DNA from 2 places in the Spiribacter salinus M19-40 genome. Region 2 is predicted to be linked to the other one. Evidence: predicted binding sites of a transcription regulator. Region 2 holds the regulator's gene; the other holds the start of a gene.
The links. Region 2 encodes sigma-54, which starts transcription at its own class of promoters, with help from an activator protein. Its sites were predicted from a motif close to TGGCANGNTNCNTGCTT; they were not measured.

Region 1: the regulator sigma-54 is predicted to act here: its motif matches at 2,906-2,922, upstream of urtA (urea ABC transporter substrate-binding protein).

Annotation. Positions count from the first base shown of each region.
Region 1 is NC_021291.1:952,096-956,340, forward strand. It holds gene urtB (urea ABC transporter permease subunit UrtB) at 1-1,482, opposite strand, end outside; gene urtA (urea ABC transporter substrate-binding protein) at 1,535-2,851, opposite strand; gene ureG (urease accessory protein UreG) at 3,015-3,641, opposite strand; gene SPISAL_RS04775 (urease accessory protein UreF) at 3,671-4,245, opposite strand, start outside.
Region 2 is NC_021291.1:1,434,479-1,438,723, reverse strand. It holds gene rapZ (RNase adapter RapZ) at 1-45, opposite strand, end outside; gene SPISAL_RS07115 (HPr kinase/phosphorylase) at 36-497, opposite strand; gene SPISAL_RS07110 (PTS sugar transporter subunit IIA) at 494-964, opposite strand; gene hpf (ribosome hibernation-promoting factor, HPF/YfiA family) at 969-1,295, opposite strand; gene SPISAL_RS07100 (RNA polymerase factor sigma-54) at 1,317-2,789, opposite strand; gene lptB (LPS export ABC transporter ATP-binding protein) at 2,869-3,600, opposite strand; gene lptA (lipopolysaccharide transport periplasmic protein LptA) at 3,597-4,133, opposite strand; gene lptC (LPS export ABC transporter periplasmic protein LptC) at 4,117-4,245, opposite strand, start outside.

The DNA of each region.
Region 1 (4,245 bases), 480 kb from region 2:
CACGCCCAGCGACAGCCCGCCGACCAGCGTGCCCCAGAGACTGCCGGCGCCCCCGAACACCACCACCAGGAATGAGTCGATGATGTAGGCCTGACCCATATTGGGGCCGACATTGGTGATCTGCGACAGCGCGACACCGGCAAGGCCGGCGACCCCCGCCCCCAGGCCGAAGGTCAGTGCATCAATGCGCGATGAACTGACCCCCACGGCCCGCGCCATGGCGCGGTTCTGTGACACCGCCCGCACCTTGAGGCCCAGCGTGGTGCGCTTGAACAGCAACAGCAGCAACCCGAACACCAGAAACGCGAACGCAATCACATAGAGCCGGTTGAGCGTCAGGCTGAGGGCCGCATTGACCTCGATGGCGCCGCTCATCCAATCTGGCGTACTCACCTGGCGGTTGAGTGGCGAGAACACCGTCCGCACCAGCTGCTGGAGGATCAGGCTGATACCGAAGGTGGCGAGCAGCGTCTCGAGCGGCCGCCCGTACAGAAACCGGATGACTCCGCGTTCGATGGCCACGCCAAACACCCCGGTGACCAGGAAGGCCGCCGGAATCGCGACGAACAGCGAATAATCGATTGCATTGGGCATCAGCAGCTGGACCACATAGGTGGTGTAGGCGCCGAGCATGATCAGTTCGCCGTGCGCCATGTTGATGACGCCCATCACCCCGAAGGTGATGGCCAGCCCGAAAGCGGCGAGCATGAGGACCGATCCCGCCGACAGACCAAAGAATATCTGCTCGCCCAGTCCCCAGAGATCCCGCCGCTCCTCTATGCCGGTGAGGATCTCAGCGGCACGGGCCTGGACGGCCGGATCGGGGTCGTTTTCCGCCAGCCGGCGCACCTCATTGCGCACCCGATTGCGCAGCGAGCCATCCAGTGTCTCCAGCGCTTCCAGCCGGATCGCCGCCTCAGGGGCATCAAGACGCGCCAGCCCAATCGCCAACGACATATCCCGGCGAATCGCATCGACGGGCTCTTCCGCGACGAGGCCCTCCATGCGCTCGGCAATCGCCGGGTCGGAGGATTCCAGCAGACGCTCGACCGCCTCGCTGCGCGCCTGGCGATCGGGGCTGGAGAGTCCCGCCAGCGCCAGCATCTTGCGCGCTTCGGTGCGAACCGCGTTGTTGATGCTCACCCGGCGGATTTCGTACTGCGAGGCCTCGCCGACCCGATCGCCACTGAGCGGATCGGTCACCGCAAACCCCGAATCAAGGCTGTCGGCGATGACGATCTCACCACCCCCGATCCGAAAGTACAGCCGGCTGTCGAGAAGGGCCTGCAGCACGGGCACTGCCCGCGGGTGGCCACTCTCAGCAATCGTGCGGACCGCCGCTGCCTTGTCATCAAAACTTCCCTCATTGAGCTGGCGCAGACTCGAGACCAACGCCTCGTCATCCGCCGCCCCGGCGGGCGACGCCGTCAGACCCAGGGCCATGAGCAGACTGACCAGCATGCATCGGGCAAAGCGTTTCATGAATGATCCCTCAAGGCGCTGCCCCACCGGCGGCGGGGCAGCGTCACCATGGTCAGTCGCCGTAGTCCTGACCTGAACACACGCCGGTCTCGACGTTGTAGTTGCCGCAGAGCAACGGTGCCCGCCAGCTGGCGATGATGTCGCTGCTCTCGGGGAGATAGTCTGACCAGGCATCACCGGCCACTTCGCCGTTGGTTTCCCAGACCACCGAGAACTGCCCATCAGGCTGGATCTCGCCGATCATCACCGGCTTGGTGATGTGGTGGTTGGGCATCATGGTGGCGTAGCCGCCGGTGAGATTGGGGACGGTCACGCCGATGATCGCGTCCTGCACCGCTTCAACGTCGGTTGTACCGGCCCGGCGCACGGCCTCGACCCACATGTTGAAGCCGATGTAATGGGCCTCCATCGGATCGTTGGTGACCGTCGAGGTATCGTCCTTGAACTCATGCCACGCCTGGATGAACTCGACGTTCTCCGTGGTCGGCGCGCTCATGAAGTAGTTCCACGCCGACATGTGACCGACCAGCGGTTCGGTATCGATTCCGGCAAGCTCCTGCTCACCCACCGAAAAGGCCACGACCGGAATATCCGAGGCGGAGACGCCCTGGTTGGCCAGCTCGGTGTAGAACGGCACGTTGGCGTCACCATTGATGGTCGAGACGATGGCGGTCTTCTCACCCTGGCCACCAAAGTCGCGCACATCCGAGACGATGCTCTGCCAGTCGGAATGCCCGAACGGCGTGTAGTTGATCATGATGTCTTCCTCGGCCACCCCGTTATCCATGAGGTACTGCTCGAGGATCTTGTTGGTGGTGCGGGGATAGACATAGTCGGTCCCCAGCAGCGCGAAGCGCTCCACGTCAAGCTCATCCATCAGGTAATCAACCGCGGGAATGGCCTGCTGGTTGGGCGATGCGCCCAGATAGAAGACGTTCTCGGAGGATTCCTCGCCCTCATACTGCACCGGATAGAAGAGCAACCCATTGAGCTCTTCGAACACCGGCAGGACGGACTTTCGCGAAACCGATGTCCAGGTGCCGAAAACCACATCAACCTCATCGTCCGCCAGCAGCTGCCTTGCCTGCTCGGCGAATCGCGGCCAGTCCGAGGCCGGGTCCACGACCACCGGTTCAATTTCGCGTCCAAGCAGGCCGCCGTTCTCGTTCTGCTGCTCGATGAGCATCTCGACGGTTTCCTTGAGGGCCGTCTCACTGATCGCCATCGTGCCGGAGAGTGAATGCAGGATGCCGACCTTGATCGGATCCTCCTCCTGGGCCAGTGCGCTGTTGCCTCCCAGCCCAAGCGCCAGAACGCCAGCGGCAAGCGTACTTGCCACGCCGTTATGCAGTCGCTTCTTTGCGTACATGCGTGAACTCCTTTGAAGTGAATCATCAGGCCGACCATCGGCCTGTTCACTGGATAGCAATTAACGTGCCAGCTGTTCGGGGCACCGCCCGGCAGGCGTCAACCGGTGTCGCATGCGCCACACTGGTGCGGCCGCGACCGGCGATTCCCGCTCGTAGTGCAGGCTAGGCCACCGAGCGGGCCAGCATGCCCTCCCGCAGTATGAATTCGATGATGCCCTCAACGCCCTCTCCGGCGGCGATGCTCGCAAGCTGGAACGGGGCCTCGCCGCGCATCATGCGGCTGTCACGGGCCATCACGTCGAGCGACGCCCCCACCTGCGGCGCGAGGTCGGTCTTATTGATGACCAGCAGGTCAGAGCGTGTGATACCGGGGCCGCCCTTGCGCGGGATCTTGTCGCCGGCCGATACATCGATGACGTACAGGGTCAGATCGGAGAGTTCCGGCGAGAACGTGGCCGAGAGGTTGTCGCCACCACTTTCAATGAACACCACATCGAGATCACCAAAGCGCGCCTGCAGATCGGCGACCGCGGTGAGGTTCATTGACGCATCCTCGCGGATGGCGGTATGCGGACACCCACCCGTTTCAACGCCGACGATGCGCCCGCTGGGCAATGCCTCGTGGCGCGAGAGAAACTCGGCATCCTCGCGGGTGTAGATATCATTGGTGACCACGGCAAGCGACAGGCGCTCGCGAAGCGCCCGGCACAGCGCCAGCGTAAGGGCGGTCTTGCCGGATCCGACCGGTCCACCGATACCGACGCGCAGCGGAGTGGGATTATCTGTCATGACGGGTCATCCTCCGGAATTATGATCGTTCAGCTGCGGAACAGCCGTGAGTACTGGACCTCGTGCCAGCCGCTGGCCAGGCTGACGCCTGGGGTGGTGGCACCAATGGATTCATCATCGAGGGCAGCGGCGTTGTCGACGGCCCCGGGGATGGCGTCCGCGATACGAAGCAGCGCACGCTGACCGGCGCTCTGCCCCAGGGGGACGAGCTTGACCGCCGCCGCCACCTGATTCTCGGACCAGGCCCAGGCATAGCCGAGAGCCGCCTGATCCATGCCGATGGACCAGCGCGCGGTGGCCAGTGCGAAGGCGGTGGCCCAGGTGACATTGCGGTCACGGTCGAAAGTGAGCGCCTCGCTGATCCCGAACTCGCCGAGCAGCCGCATCAGTGCCCGGCCGATGTGAATATCCTCGGCGCGCAGCTCAGCGGTTTCCCGGGCCGCGAGCAGACGAGCGGTCCAGACCTCGACCGCCGGGCGGTCGTCGCGCTGCCAGGCGGCCTGCAGACGCGCCAGTACGGGCAGATCAAGCGCCCCGATCCCGCTCTGCAACTGGCCGCCAACCCAATCAACCAGCGACGGCTCATCGCCGACCCAGCCCTGCT
Region 2 (4,245 bases):
ACTTTTCCCAGAGCCGGATAGCCCGCTGACAATGATCAGCCGCATGCGGATACCTGCTGAGTGACCAGTCGATGCCGGACGGCGGTCGGGATCAGCGCACTCAGTGGTCGGTTGGGCGCCAGGGCCAGACGGGGTATCGCAACACTGGCCAGGTGAGTGATGGACCACTGGCCCTCAGGCGTCTCGGGCTGGCGCTCATCGATGAGATCGATGACGAGCCGGATCGCGCAGCGGCGCAGGACGGCCTGGGCACCAAACTGTTCGGCGACGTCGAGCAGCCCAATACCGCGTAAGTAGAGCAAGCCGTAGCCCGCGGCAGGCGCGGCGCCCATCAGTCGCTGCGGGCCGGGGTGCAAGTCGACGCCATCGTCACTGACTAGCGCGTGGCCGGCGTGGACCAGTGCGAGCGCGGTGTCACTTTTACCGCTGCCTGCTGGCCCCCGCAGAAGGACACCATGCCCATGCACCTGGACGAGCGTGGCGGCGATTCGTGTCATGGGCTGGCGTTGTCCGAGTGCCAGCCCGCGACGGCATTGTAGAGGTCGTCATCACCGCGGCAGGCGCGGAGCTGGCTGCACAAGGCATCATCTCGAAACATTTCGGCAAGCCGCGAGAGAATGCGCAGGTGCTCGTCATTATTGTGCTCGGGCACCAGCAGGGCAAACAGGATATCCACCGGCTGGCGGTCGACGGCATCGAATTCGATTGGCTGATCCAGTCGGATGATAGCCGCTCGAGGTTGATCCAGTTCACCGCTGCGGCTGTGGGGCAGACCCACTCCGTGGCCTAATCCGGTGCTGCCCAGTCGTTCGCGCAGCGTGAGACCCTCAAAGACGGCCTGGACGGCCTCGTTGCCGGCATCCAGCATCAATAGCTCGCTGAGACGCTCGAGCGCGCGCTTTTTGCTGGTGGCACGCACCCCGCAACGACTTCGCTCGAGCGTTAGCAGTCCGGCAATGTCCATAGGCTCAGGAATCCAGCGTGGGTCCAACTCGACCTTCGCCGCGATGGTGGTCGCTGCGCTTTTCCTTGTGCTTGACCACCTGGCGATCCAGCTTATCGATCAGCAGATCGATGGCGGCATACATTTCCTCGTGGTCGGCCTCAGCGAAAAGGCGTGCGCCGCTGACAGCCAGAGTCGCCTCGGCACACTGGCGGTTTTTCTCGACCGTGAGGATGACGTGGGCGTCCACCACGTTGTCGAAATGCCGCTCCAGGCGCTGGAATTTTTCATTGACGTAGTCCCGCAGTGAGTCGGTGATTTCGACATGATGACCGGTAACATCGATTTTCATGCTGATCTCCTATCAGGGTGGTTAACCCAGTCGTTTGCGGTCGGTGGAAGAGGCGATGCCCATCACCTCACGATACTTCGCTACGGTCCGGCGTGCCACGTTGATGCCTTCATCACGAAGGATGTCGGCCAGCCGTGAGTCACTTAACGGTCGTGCCGGTGTCTCGGCAGCGACCAGACGTCGAATGCGGGCGCGGATGGCCGTGGCGGAGCACTCCCCGCCATCCATGGTCTGGACATGGCTTGAGAAGAAATACTTGAACTCATGCGTGCCCTGAGGCGTGCGCATGTACTTCTGGGTTGTGATTCGGGAGACGGTGGACTCGTGCATCTCAATGGCTTCGGCCACTTCGCGCAGCACCAGCGGCTGCATGGCCTCTTCACCGTGTTCCAGAAATCCTTGCTGGCGCTCGACAATGCATTCAGCCACCTTTTGCAGGGTCTCGTTGCGGGAGCGCAGGCTTTTGATCAGCCACCGCGCTTCCTGCAGGTGTTGGCGCATGAGGTGGTTGTCTGCGCCGGCATCCCCGCGCTGGACCAGGCTGGCGTAATAGTCATTGACGCGGAGCCGCGGCGAAGCCTCCGGATTGACCTCGACCTCCCAGCGTCCATTCATCCGGCGGACCATGCAGTCGGGGACGATGTACTCCGTGCGGGTGTCACCAAATCCGGAGCCCGGGTGGGGATCCAGTGTTTGGATAAGCGCAATTGCCGCCTCGAGGCTCGCTTGGTCGATGCCGAGCTGGCGGCGCAGTGCGGCATGCTGGCTGGGGCCCTGGCCGAGTTGTTCCAGGTGGTCGGTGATCAGGGCGCCGGCGGCTGCCCGGTGCGGCGTGTCGTCGGGCAGTGCCGCGATCTGGATACGCAGGGCCTCGCGAGGATCCTGAGCGCCGACGCCAATGGGGTCGAGATGCTGGATGAACGCAAGGACGGCCTGGATGTCATCTGCCTCGACTTCGAGGTCATGCGGTACCGCGGCCAGCAAGTCCTGGGGCGGCTCGGTGAGATAGCCGTTATCGGCGATGGCATCAACGATGACTTCGCCGATGCGTCGGTCACGTTCGCTTAATCCAGACAGCTCGAGCTGCCAAAACAGGTGGTCCTGTAGCGAGGCGTCGGGGCTGGCGCGATTCTCCAGGGGATCGATGGCGCGGTCCCGATCGCCGCCAGCCGCTGAACTCGACGGGCCAATGGTGTCTTCCCAGCGCTCGTCGACGGGTATGGCCTCACCCAGGCGGGTCGCATCCGGTGCGTCGCTCCCGAGGGTGGCCTCGGAGGGCTCACGTAACCCGGTCTCTGGCAGCGCGTCCGGGTCATGGCTGTCCAGGCCTGGCTCGGTCTCTTCCTCGGCCTCGAGCATCAGGTTGGATTCCAGCGCCTCGCGGATTTCCAGATTGAGTTCGGCAGCCGGCAGCTGCAGCAGCCGGATTGCCTGCTGCAGCTGCGGGGTCATCGCCAGTTGCTGGCCAAGCCGGATCTGCAGGGTTTGCTTCATTGGCGTTCGTCGATCTCCTTGTCTTGTCAGATTAACGCCGGGGGTACCGATACGGCCAGCACAATGGGTTTTGTCGCCGCTAGAGGCGGAAGTCTTCGCCCAGGTAAACGGCTCGCACCTGGGCGTCATCCAGCACGGTCTGCGCATCCCCTTCCACGATCACGCGGCCGGCGTTGAGGATGCTGGCGCGATCGACCAGCCCCAGCGTCTCGCGCACGTTGTGATCGGTGATCAGCACCCCGATCTGCCGTTCAGCCAGGTGGCGCACGATGGACTTGATCTCACCAACGGAGATGGGGTCGACACCGGCAAAGGGCTCATCGAGCAAAATAAAACGCGGCTCCGCCGCCAGCGCCCGGGCAATCTCAACCCGACGCCGCTCGCCCCCGGATAGACTGACCCCTTTTTGATGGCTCAGGTGCTCAACCCCGAACTCCTCCAATAAGGCATGGGCCCGGTCATGGCGGGCGCTTCGATCGAGATCTTGGCGGGTCTCGAGTACGGCAAGCAGGTTGTCGAGGACCGACATGCGCCGGAAGACCGATGCCTCCTGGGGGAGGTAGCCAATGCCCAGTTTGGCCCGGGCATGCATGGGTGCCGGGGTGATGTCTCTCCCATCCAGATGGATCTGCCCGGTATCGGCTGAGACCAGCCCCACGATCATGTAGAAGCTCGTGGTCTTGCCGGCCCCGTTTGGCCCGAGCAGGCCCACGATTTCCCCACTTTTAAGGCTTAGCGATACCCCATCAACCACCGGACGCCCCCGGTAGTGTTTGGATAGCGCGGTTGCCTTCAGCTCGCTGGCGCTCATGGGGTCTCGGCATCCGTTGAATCGACCGTTACGCTGACGCGTTCGTCGTCGTCTGCATGGCTTTCCGCGACGGTGCGGGCCTCAGCGAGGTAGTGGGTGATGACCGACCCGGTGACCTCGGTGTCGCCCTGCCAAAAACGGCCTCCGCCCCGGATGACGAGCCGCTCTGGCCCGCTGGCGAAGTACGCCATGCGCTCGGCTTCAGCATGACGCGATGTGTCGTCGGGTCGTTTTTCCCGGAAAGTTGCGGGCGTGCCTTCCACCTCGATGCGCTCGAGTTCGCGTTGCTCGTCGGTGTAGACCCGCATCAGCGATCCGGTGATTTGCTTGTTCGCACGGGTGAGTACCACGTTACCGCGATAAATGCTGACACCCTCGGCCTCACGGACATCGGCGGTGTCGGCGCTGAGTTCGATCGCCTCGCCGTTCTGGGCCAAGGCTGAACCGGCGAGCAGCACGAGCAGCAAGGACACGCCAAGGTGTCCATTCAGGCGGCGGCTGCGTGCCCGTAATGCCTTACTCGGTGGCGTCATGTTGCCCCCTTGCGTTGTCGAGCAGTTCGATCCGTTCCTGATCGAGCCAAACGCGCGCGCCGCCCGCGTTCACCTGAAAATCCGGGCCCACCAGGGTGACGGCCTGATCCGT